Regions from separate parts of the Rossellomorea sp. LjRoot5 genome, predicted to be linked through region 1. Evidence: a T-box and tRNA genes for the amino acid it is inferred to sense, from the RefSeq annotation. Region 1 holds a T-box; the other regions hold tRNA genes.
The links. A T-box is a leader RNA that pairs with one kind of tRNA and senses whether it is charged. The one in region 1 lies ahead of argS (arginine--tRNA ligase), so its partner is inferred to be a tRNA-Arg.

Region 1 (3,272 bases):
TCTTTTCTATTTCATTTCAAAATGATGACAAAAGTCGCAGGTAATTGTCGAAAATAGTCATATTTCAGTACAATGTATTGAAGATTAGCGTCGATATTAGCTTCTAAACCACATATTTATAAATAGAATCTATTTCAATATCAAATACCCGCTATAAACATGTAATAAATGGAATATCCCCTCTCTGTTTTCCTTCTAAGCCCTTCTGCCATGGACATTCCCGATGAATTCAATTCTTCATCTGTTTCAAATACGTGTCGTATCCCGACAGAAGTTCTCGAATTTCTCGGGTCATGAGTAGAAATTTCCTTTCATTTCTATTAGACTAGGAATGTGAAATCTTTAGAAATTCAGGTGAATAGATTATGGAAACTCGCCAGCGATTTGCTGATAAGATCGATTGGGGTCTTCTCTTTTTATTAATGCTGTTCTTTATTGTAAGTGCAATGGGAATCAGCAGCGCCCAGACCTCAGGGCAATATGAGACAAACTTTGTGATTAGACAGGCTTTTTGGTACGTAGTGGGCGGTATCATTATCGGCGCTGCGTTATTTCTCGACTCAGATCAGTATAAACGGCTTGCCTGGTACATATACGGCGCAGGAATCTTCTTGCTCGTTTTATTATTGATTTCTCCGGAAAGCATTGCACCACACCGGAATGGAGCCAAAAGCTGGTTCATGCTGGGACCGCTTGGATCGATACAGCCTTCAGAGTTCATGAAGACATTCTTAATCCTTGCTTTGGCACGTGTCATTACCAATCATCATGAACTTAACCCAAGGAAAACGGTGCAGACAGACTTTCAATTATTAATTAAAATCGGCTTGACCACCCTTCTCCCCCTTGCTTTCATCATGCAGCAGCCGGATTTAGGGACATCACTGGTGATACTTGCCATCATGACGGGTATCATCCTCGTTTCAGGTATTACGTGGAAGCTGATTGTGCCTATCTATGCTTCTATCGGAGTCTTAGGTGCGGGCATCCTTTCACTGGTAATATGGGCACCACAATTATTGGAGAAATACTTAAACGTGAAACCTTACCAATTCGGACGGATCTATGCCTGGCTCGATCCGTACAATTATGCGAAATTAGAAGGATTTCACTTGATCAACTCCCTTAACGCCATTGGTTCGGGACAGATTTTCGGGAAAGGCTACGGTGACCGGGAAGTGTATATCCCGGAAAATCATACAGACTTTATCTTCAGTGTCATCGGTGAAGAGTACGGATTTATCGGCGCAAGTGTCGTCATCAGTTTATACTTTCTGCTGATCTACCATCTAACCAAGACTGCCCTTGATACCAAAGAGCCTTTCAACGCTTATGTCTGTGCAGGGATCATCAGTATGATCACGTTCCATGTGTTCCAGAACATCGGAATGACGATCCAGTTACTGCCGATCACAGGTATCCCCCTTCCGTTCATCAGTTATGGGGGAAGCTCCCTCATGGGGAATATGCTGGCCCTCGGCCTTGTGTTCAGTATGAGGTTTCATCATAAAACGTATATGTTTTCTTCAGAAGATTCTTAATTACAGGTTGCATTCATCACTGATATGTGTAAAATAATAGTAATTAGATATGGAATATTCTGTGAAGAAGAGAGTAATCCCGACGTGGATCATAAGCGAGCCGGGGGCGGTGGGAGCCCGGTATGAAGCCCTGGATGAAACGCACTTCTGAGAAGTTCTTCTTGAAAATCAGTAGGGAAGAACCGGGATCTCCCGTTATACAATGAGTGTCCTTAATCGGGAATAAGAGTGGTACCGCGAGCTAAACTCGTCTCTGTGTAGAGACGGGTTTTTTTGTGTTTCATACTAATGGGAGGTGTAACAAGATGGATTTTAAATCAATACTGGCTCAAGAGTTAAAAACTCAGCTCTTGTCGGATTGGAGCGAGAAAGATCTATACGATTTGATTGAAATTCCGAAGCATAGTCATTTAGGGGACTTGGCCTTCCCTTGCTTCCAGTTGGCAAAAACCATGAAAAGGGCCCCTGCACAAATCGCCAATGAAATGGCCGCTACGATTACCTCTCCCCTTTTCACCAAGGTTGTGGCCGTTGGACCTTATATCAATATCCACTTTGACGGGGGAAAAATGGGAAGAGAAATCGTGTCGGGAATTTTGGCGAAGGGAAAGGAATATGGAACCCACACCTTTGGAGAAAACAGAACCGTCGTATTAGATATGTCCTCACCTAACATTGCCAAACCTTTTTCCATGGGGCATCTCCGTTCAACGGTCATCGGGAATGCCATTGCCTCTGTTGCCGAAAAATGCGGCTATCGTACAGAGAAAATCAATTACATCGGCGATTGGGGGACACAATTCGGTAAACTGATCGTCGCTTTCAAAAAATGGGGCGACCCGGAAAAGGTCAAAGAAAACCCCATTGCCGAATTGTTTATTCTTTATAAAAAGTTCCATGAACAGGCAGAACTCGATGTTTCCCTTGATGAAGAAGGAAGAAGAGCCTTTAAGCTCCTCGAAGAAGGGGATGAAGAGATTACCGGGCTTTGGAGATGGTTTAAAGATGAATCACTCCAAGCATTTAAAACAATCTACTCTCTCCTTGGAGTCGAGTTCGATTCCTATAACGGTGAAGCGTTCTTCAATGACAAGATGGAAGAAGTCGTGACCTTGCTTCAGAAACATCATCTTCTTGAGGAATCCCAAGGGGCTCAAGTCGTTCGGATGGATGATGGGAATCTGCCTCCCTGCCTGATCAAGAAATCTGATGGAGCAACCCTTTATGCCACACGGGACCTGGCTGCTGCCCTTTATCGTCAGCGACAATATACCTTTGACGAAGCCCTGTACATTGTAGGTCAGGAACAGACCATCCATTTCAAGCAAGTGATGAACGTATTGAATAAGCTCGGGTACAATTGGGCGAATGACATGAAGCATATTCCATTCGGTCTGTATTTAAAGGATGGAAAGAAGATGTCTACAAGAAAAGGAAGGGTCATCCTCCTTGAAGAAGTGCTTCACGAAGCAATCAAAATGGCGGAGGACAACATTAAGCAGAAAAACCCTGACTTAAAAGATGCTTACAGAGTTGCAAGAGATGTCGGGGTCGGGGCAATCATCTTTCATGACCTGAAAAATGACCGTCTCAATGACATTGAATTCTCCCTGGAGCATATGCTCACGTTCGAAGGTGAAACCGGTCCTTATATTCAATACACGTATGCGAGAGCCCAGTCCCTTCTCAGAAAAGCAGGTGAGTCAGGTCCACTGACATTTGAAGGTCTTG
Region 2 (3,272 bases), 2.8 Mb from region 1:
TAAAAAGATTTCTTCATTCCCACTCAAGAGCTTTCTTGCAGCGACAAGTGTCGGGATTGTAGAAGAACACGGAGCGGTCCTTGATTTGAACTATATTGAAGACAGCAGCGCATTGGTGGATATGAACATCATCATGACGGGTGAGGGTGAATTTGTGGAGCTTCAGGGAACTGGTGAAGAAGCTACATTTACAATGGATCAATTACATCAATTATTGAAGCTTGGACAAGGTGGGATTCACGAATTATTCCAAATCCAGCAGCAATCATTAGGCGATATCGTAAAGAGATTTCAATAAAGGGATGAGAGAACCGATGACAAAACGAGTGATCATAGCCACAAAGAACAGGGGAAAAGCAAAAGAATTCCAACATATGTTTGCACCTTACGGGTATGAGGTACAAACATTACTAGACCTTCCTCATATTGAGGATGTGGAAGAAACAGGCGTAACCTTTGAAGAGAATGCGATTCTAAAAGCGGAAACCGTAGCCAGGGAATTAGGGGAACTTGTGATTGCCGATGATTCCGGACTCTCCATCGATGCCCTTGAAGGTCGTCCAGGCGTGTATTCCGCGCGCTATGCCGGGGAAGAGAAAAGCGACGAAGCGAATATGGCGAAAGTATTAGAGGAGCTTGAGTCAGTGGAAGAATCCGACCGAACGGCCCGTTTTTACTGTGTGCTTGCCATTGCCGGCCCTGACATGGAAACGAAAACGGTGACAGGAAGTTGTGAAGGGATGATCCTGCGTGATAAGAGGGGGACGAACGGGTTTGGCTACGATCCGATCTTCTTCGTGCCTTCCCTTGGAAAGACCATGGCCGAATTGACACAAGATGAAAAGAGTCAGATCAGTCATCGCGGCCATGCACTAAAAAAGCTCGGAAATATGATTTCAGACTTAGTTTAAAGGGTGAATCTGAATGAAATTATTAGTTGTAAGTGACAGTCATGGATCCAAAGATGAATTGTTGAATCTATCAGAGAAGTACAAGTCCAGTGTCGACGCTATGATCCACTGTGGTGACTCGGAGTTGAGTGCAGATGATCCTGCATTGTCATCTTATCTGATTGTCCGGGGGAACTGTGACATGGATGCACGATTGCCTGACGACTTGGTAGAGAAGGTAGACGGGCAAACCATCATGGTGACTCATGGGCATCACTATGGAATCAAGATGTCATTGATGAAACTCCGCTACAGAGCGGAAGAGATCGGGGCGCAGTTTGTGTTCTTTGGTCATTCACACACCCTGGCGGCAGAATTGATTAACGGCACATTATTCCTGAACCCTGGAAGCATCCTGCTGCCACGGGGGAGAAGTGAACGTACTTACGCATTGGTAGATACTAAAGATCAAGAAATAAACGTCACATTCCTGACCCACGATCATGTAGTGATGGATGAATTGACGCAAACATTTAACTTGTAAAATACAGTGTGGGAACCCATGTAGTACGGGTTCCCATATTGATTTTAGGTAGTAAAAACAAAGGTGAAAAATAAAATGAAACTTTTTTTGAAAACCTGTTGACTTATTTATGCTATGTGAATATAATAAATATTGTCCTTGAAAAACAAATAACGAAAAAAACACGTCCCAGTAGCTCAGCTGGATAGAGCAACGCCCTTCTAAGGCGTCGGTCGGGAGTTCGAATCTCTCCTGGGACGCCATAATCATTACATACGAACCTTGATACCGGGGTTTTGACTAACAAGGGGTACTGACACAGTAAACTGTGAGGTATCTCTTTTTTTATCCGATACATGGTGCAATGCTTTTTGAGTCAAATTGCTATTTTTAATGTGTCCCAGTAGCTCAGCAGGATAGAGCAACAGTTTCCTAAACTGTAGGTCGGGAGTTCGAATCTCTTCTGGGACGCCATAAACTCTACATACGCTAAGCTTACCCCAATGAGGTAGGCTTTTTTTGTTATCCAAATGATATCGTGCTAAACTAATACAAACTAAACAGTATAGGCGGGTACGTTTTATGAATAAGGGAAACCAAGAAGGAAAAGGAAAGATCGTACAGTTTCCAGGATTGAAGGACCGGCTGCTGGAAAAAGGGGTGCAGGCTTTGGAAAAAGGGGAAGTCCACGAATCTTCCCAACTCCTCGCACAAGCATATGAACTCGAACCGGATAATCCGGATATCAATACGGCACTCGTATTATCGCTCTATGAAAGCAAACAATACGATCAGGCCGGATCCATATGTAAAGAGATGCTCCTCGAAGGAATCGGTGACTATTTCGAGGTCGTTGATATGTACTTAATGATTCTTATACAGCTTCACAAGCACAGTGAAGTAATCGATACAATCAATGCCCTTTTTGATGAAAGGGAAGTACCCTTTGAAAAGGAAGAGCACTTCAGGAAGCTTCTCCATTTCAGTGAAAAGGTAGTGAACGGGAAAGCGGCTGTTCCTCATAATGAAGAGCAGACGGAAGAACAACCGTCCATCTTGTCAGGAAAAAGCCTCGAGGAACAGACGCTTATCGTGGCAGAGCTCGTTCATCGTAATATTCACCCGTTTATCGATGAACTGCAAGGGGTTTTACAGGATCCCGATGCCCATCCATTTTTACAAACGATGATTTTAAATGTTTTAAAAGAGCATGGAATGGATAAAGAAGTAGTTGTGGTGAAGTTAGGAATGGAAGAGCGGGTTTCTCCTGCAGCGTTGGAAGACGTTTTCGAGTCGGATTTCTTCATCGGGGCAACACATGCCCTGGATGATCTTCTGGCACAAACGAATCCTACTCTATTTCAGCATGCACAGGAATTACTGAAACGTCATGCCTTTCTTCTCTATCCTTTTACACTTAAGGAAGAACCGGAAGAAATCGCTGCAGTATATGCCTACTACATCGCAGGGATGTTTGCCGATGCGATCCTTGAAGAAGAGTTAAAAGAACAGGTTGAAACGATTCAAGCCAGAGGGATTCTATCAAGACTTGCGGAACTAGAGGAAATTTCCTCTCCGAATATTTAAACCCCCTCTGTTGAAAGACAGTGGCTGTATGTTATAATGTAATGGTTGTAATGTAAAAGTTTTTCATATATTTACGATGATAGTGCTAGATTCACACGGGACTATCTACTACTATGCGTAAAAAAATAAGATCAACTATAGATTTGTTGGAGGGAACAGTATGTCTGCAAAATGGGAAAAGCAAGAAGGAAATCAAGGAGTACTTACAATTGAAGTAGAAGCTGCAAAAGTAAACGAAGGTTTGGACGCAGCATTCAAAAAAGTTGTGAAAC
Region 3 (3,272 bases), 3.6 Mb from region 1:
AAACATCTAGATAGAAAAATATAGTTAGTAATGAATATAATTCTTGACTGTAATTCAAATCAATATATAGATTTATATTTTCCTGAATTTGCTTTTTTATTTTATAAATTCCATATTTCAATTCATTTTCTATTTTTTCCTCTTCCAAAACATCTACAAATTCTAGATAATTTACTGACAAATTAGGTTTCATCAAAACTAAATTAAATAACTTATTTAACATAGGAGTTGTAAAAGTATCTTGATGTAACTGTCCTTTAGCTATACTATCTTTCAACGCCTTAAACATTAAGATTAATGAACCTTTATAACCTTCTCTTTCTTTAAAAATGCTCTCGTCAATAAAGTTATAAATTCTTTTTTGTTGAGTTTTAATTTTCTTTTCACTGTTTTCAAAATAGTCGAAGAAAAAAGCTAAATTGTTACCCTCTTTAAAGGGAAATGAGTCTACTTGATTTTTTTCAACTTTGATTTTTAAATTCAAACTATTTAGTTCCTTATTTAGATCCTTATAAAATTCACTCTTTTCACTTTCATAATTGTAAGGAAACTCAAAATCATCAACATACCTTACATATTTATATTCACTTAATTTCCCATCAAGCTTACACATATAAATTTCTGCAATTAATCTAGAAGCAAAGCTTCCTGTAGGTATACCATGTGTTTCCCCTATTTGACATTTTTGAATTAAAGCATCAAGTATATTATAGTATTTTCCTTTATCATTCTTATTCTTTTTCGCTTCAGTTTTACCTACTAAAATCCATGGAATTGAATGGGTATATATACTTGGATAAAAATTTTGAACGTCAGTTTTAAAAAGTCTCCTCTTTCCTATCCTGTTATCCTCACGCATAATTTTACCTGTTAAAAAGGAAGAACTATAAAATCCCTTTGAGATTGACTGATTACTTGAACCCAAAATTCCCATATATATATCTTTGTATTCTGAAAGGTGTCTACACAGACAAATATAAGAATAAATATTGGGGAGCTTATATATTCTCCTTTCATCTTCGTTTTTATAGATTGATAACTCGATAGGTACTGTTTCTTTTTTTGAACTGAAATTTACCTTTTTCTCTATTTCTATATATTTACCTTCTAACCCATTTGTATTAAATACCTTTTTAAATAACATATTCGATAATATATAATCTTCTTTATATTGTTTTGAATTGTATTTAAAATCAAAATAACCATACTTTATAAGGTAGCTTATTGAAAAGTATTTTCCAAATTTTATATTATTTATATACTTTTTTATCGAACCTCTGTTAATGGGCATTATCTTCACCTTTCTAAATGAACTTTTGTTCTATACCATTTCTTTTACACTTCCCTAATTATACCAACAACACTTAAATATATCGATTAAGGTCCAACCCGCTGCTAAGTTATAGACATAGTCTAGTTTCTTCTGAGTAGATAATTTCTTGAATTTAATTTTGTTAATATCAATAACATTCATATTGATACCAGCTCGATACATTAATTTTTCTATAAAATAAAAGGAGCTGTTTTATTTGGACGAGCAAGATAATAATGAATATGAAATTATAGATAGAGCTGGGAATTTAGCCAAAATAGGAAAAAACAAAAAATCATATATTGGCAATGTTGTGATTTGCAGAACAAATGTCTAAAAAATTCTTCTGCTGCTTCTTCGTTTGAAGAATCTTGTGTAACTGCAGAGATAGATTAGAAGGTTTGTTTGGCTAGAGAGATGGAGACCGATTTTCTTCGTTTGATGGGAATCACTCCTAAAATTACTTATAGGAACGATTTGAGGTATACGTGGTGCTTTTCGTTATTTATGAATGAACTGTACCCATTAAAAATGAGCATAAAAAAACCATCACGTTTGTAAAAAACGCAATGGTTTCAAAAATTTAGTACGCCCTCGGAGGGAATCGAACCCCCATCTCAAGAACCGGAATCTTACGTGCTATCCGTTGCACCACGAGGGCATGAAATGAATAACCGTCACGAATATATATTATAAGCCAGATATTACTTGTTTGCAATAGATATTATCGTATATGTCTTTTTTTACTTTCCAATTAATATCATTTAAAAGCGTAGTGGGGATTTCCTTGTAATTAGTTAATTCTAACAGGATTTGCTGTTACTCATTCTCTATCCTTTTAAAGGACCACAAAGTGGATTGAAGCGGAAGGCACTTGACTCCTGCGGGAATAGCGGGAAAGTTGAGACCCCACAGGGCAAAGCCCGAGGAGGCTCAACTCACGCCCCGCCGGAAAGCAAGTGCCTGCAGCGGAAAGAAACGGTCTTCAATTCTACACGATACTTTTCTAAGAAGGACCTTCTCTATATCTTGAAGAAGTGAGTGCTATCTCACATATAGGAACTCATAAACTTTACAAATAGCGAACTGTTTAAAAAAGGTATCAATGGGTATCATGTAGAAAGGATTTATATACAGGGTAATAAAGGAATCGTTTAGTTTGACCTTTATTGACCATGGGTGTATGATTACAATACAAAGTGAATAAGTAATTCCAACAAATAAAAAGAATTTCTAAGGAGGAACGAGGATGAATTTAATTCCTACAGTTATTGAACAAACAAACCGTGGTGAGCGTGCGTATGACATTTATTCACGTTTATTGAAAGACCGTGTCATCATGCTTGGAAGCGGCATTGACGACAATGTGGCGAACTCCATTGTAGCACAACTTCTTTTCCTTGAATCTGAAAATCCGGAGAAGGATATCTCAATCTACATAAACTCTCCTGGCGGAAGCATCACGGCAGGTATGGCTATTTACGATACGATTCAATACATCAAGCCTGATGTACAGACGATCTGTATCGGTATGGCGGCTTCAATGGGAGCGTTCCTTCTTGCAGCTGGTGCAAAAGGCAAGCGCTTAGCCCTTCCAAACGCTGAAGTGATGATTCACCAACCACTTGGTGGTGCTCAAGGTCAGGCGACGGAAATCGAAATCGCTGCGAAGCGCATTCTATTCCTTCGCGAAAAATTGAATCAAATCCTTGCTGATCGCACTGGTCAACCTCTTGAAGTGATTTCAAAAGATACGGACCGCGATAACTTCATGACAGCTGAAAGAGCGCTTGAATACGGATTGATCGACCGCATCATCACCCGTAACGAAATGGATAATAAATAAGAACCAAAAAACCCCCTTTCCAGACTCCGGGAAGGGGGTTTTTTTGTATCCTCTACCGATAGAAAAAGCCGATGACCACTCCCTGGTCACCGGCTTTTTCTGAAGTTGAACGTT

Region 2: it has a tRNA-Arg gene. The T-box ahead of argS (arginine--tRNA ligase) is inferred to sense a tRNA for this amino acid. The anticodon was not compared.
Region 3: it has a tRNA-Arg gene. The T-box ahead of argS (arginine--tRNA ligase) is inferred to sense a tRNA for this amino acid. The anticodon was not compared.

What each region holds. Positions count from the first base shown of each region.
Region 1 covers NZ_CAXUQN020000001.1:4,241,310-4,244,581, forward strand. The annotation lists gene ACSQ2E_RS21645 (FtsW/RodA/SpoVE family cell cycle protein) at 366-1,541, shown strand; T-box leader at 1,594-1,799, shown strand; gene argS (arginine--tRNA ligase) at 1,847-3,272, shown strand, end outside.
Region 2 covers NZ_CAXUQN020000001.1:1,456,370-1,459,641, forward strand. The annotation lists gene rph (ribonuclease PH) at 1-298, shown strand, start outside; gene ACSQ2E_RS07420 (XTP/dITP diphosphatase) at 315-911, shown strand; gene ACSQ2E_RS07425 (metallophosphoesterase) at 925-1,434, shown strand; tRNA gene ACSQ2E_RS07430 (tRNA-Arg) at 1,600-1,676, shown strand; tRNA gene ACSQ2E_RS07435 (tRNA-Arg) at 1,811-1,887, shown strand; gene ACSQ2E_RS07440 (tetratricopeptide repeat protein) at 1,996-3,000, shown strand; gene tig (trigger factor) at 3,161-3,272, shown strand, end outside.
Region 3 covers NZ_CAXUQN020000001.1:620,665-623,936, reverse strand. The annotation lists gene ACSQ2E_RS03040 (RNA-directed DNA polymerase) at 1-1,291, opposite strand, end outside; tRNA gene ACSQ2E_RS03035 (tRNA-Arg) at 1,902-1,973, opposite strand; gene clpP (ATP-dependent Clp endopeptidase proteolytic subunit ClpP) at 2,562-3,158, shown strand; gene ACSQ2E_RS03025 (HPr family phosphocarrier protein) at 3,272-3,272, opposite strand, start outside.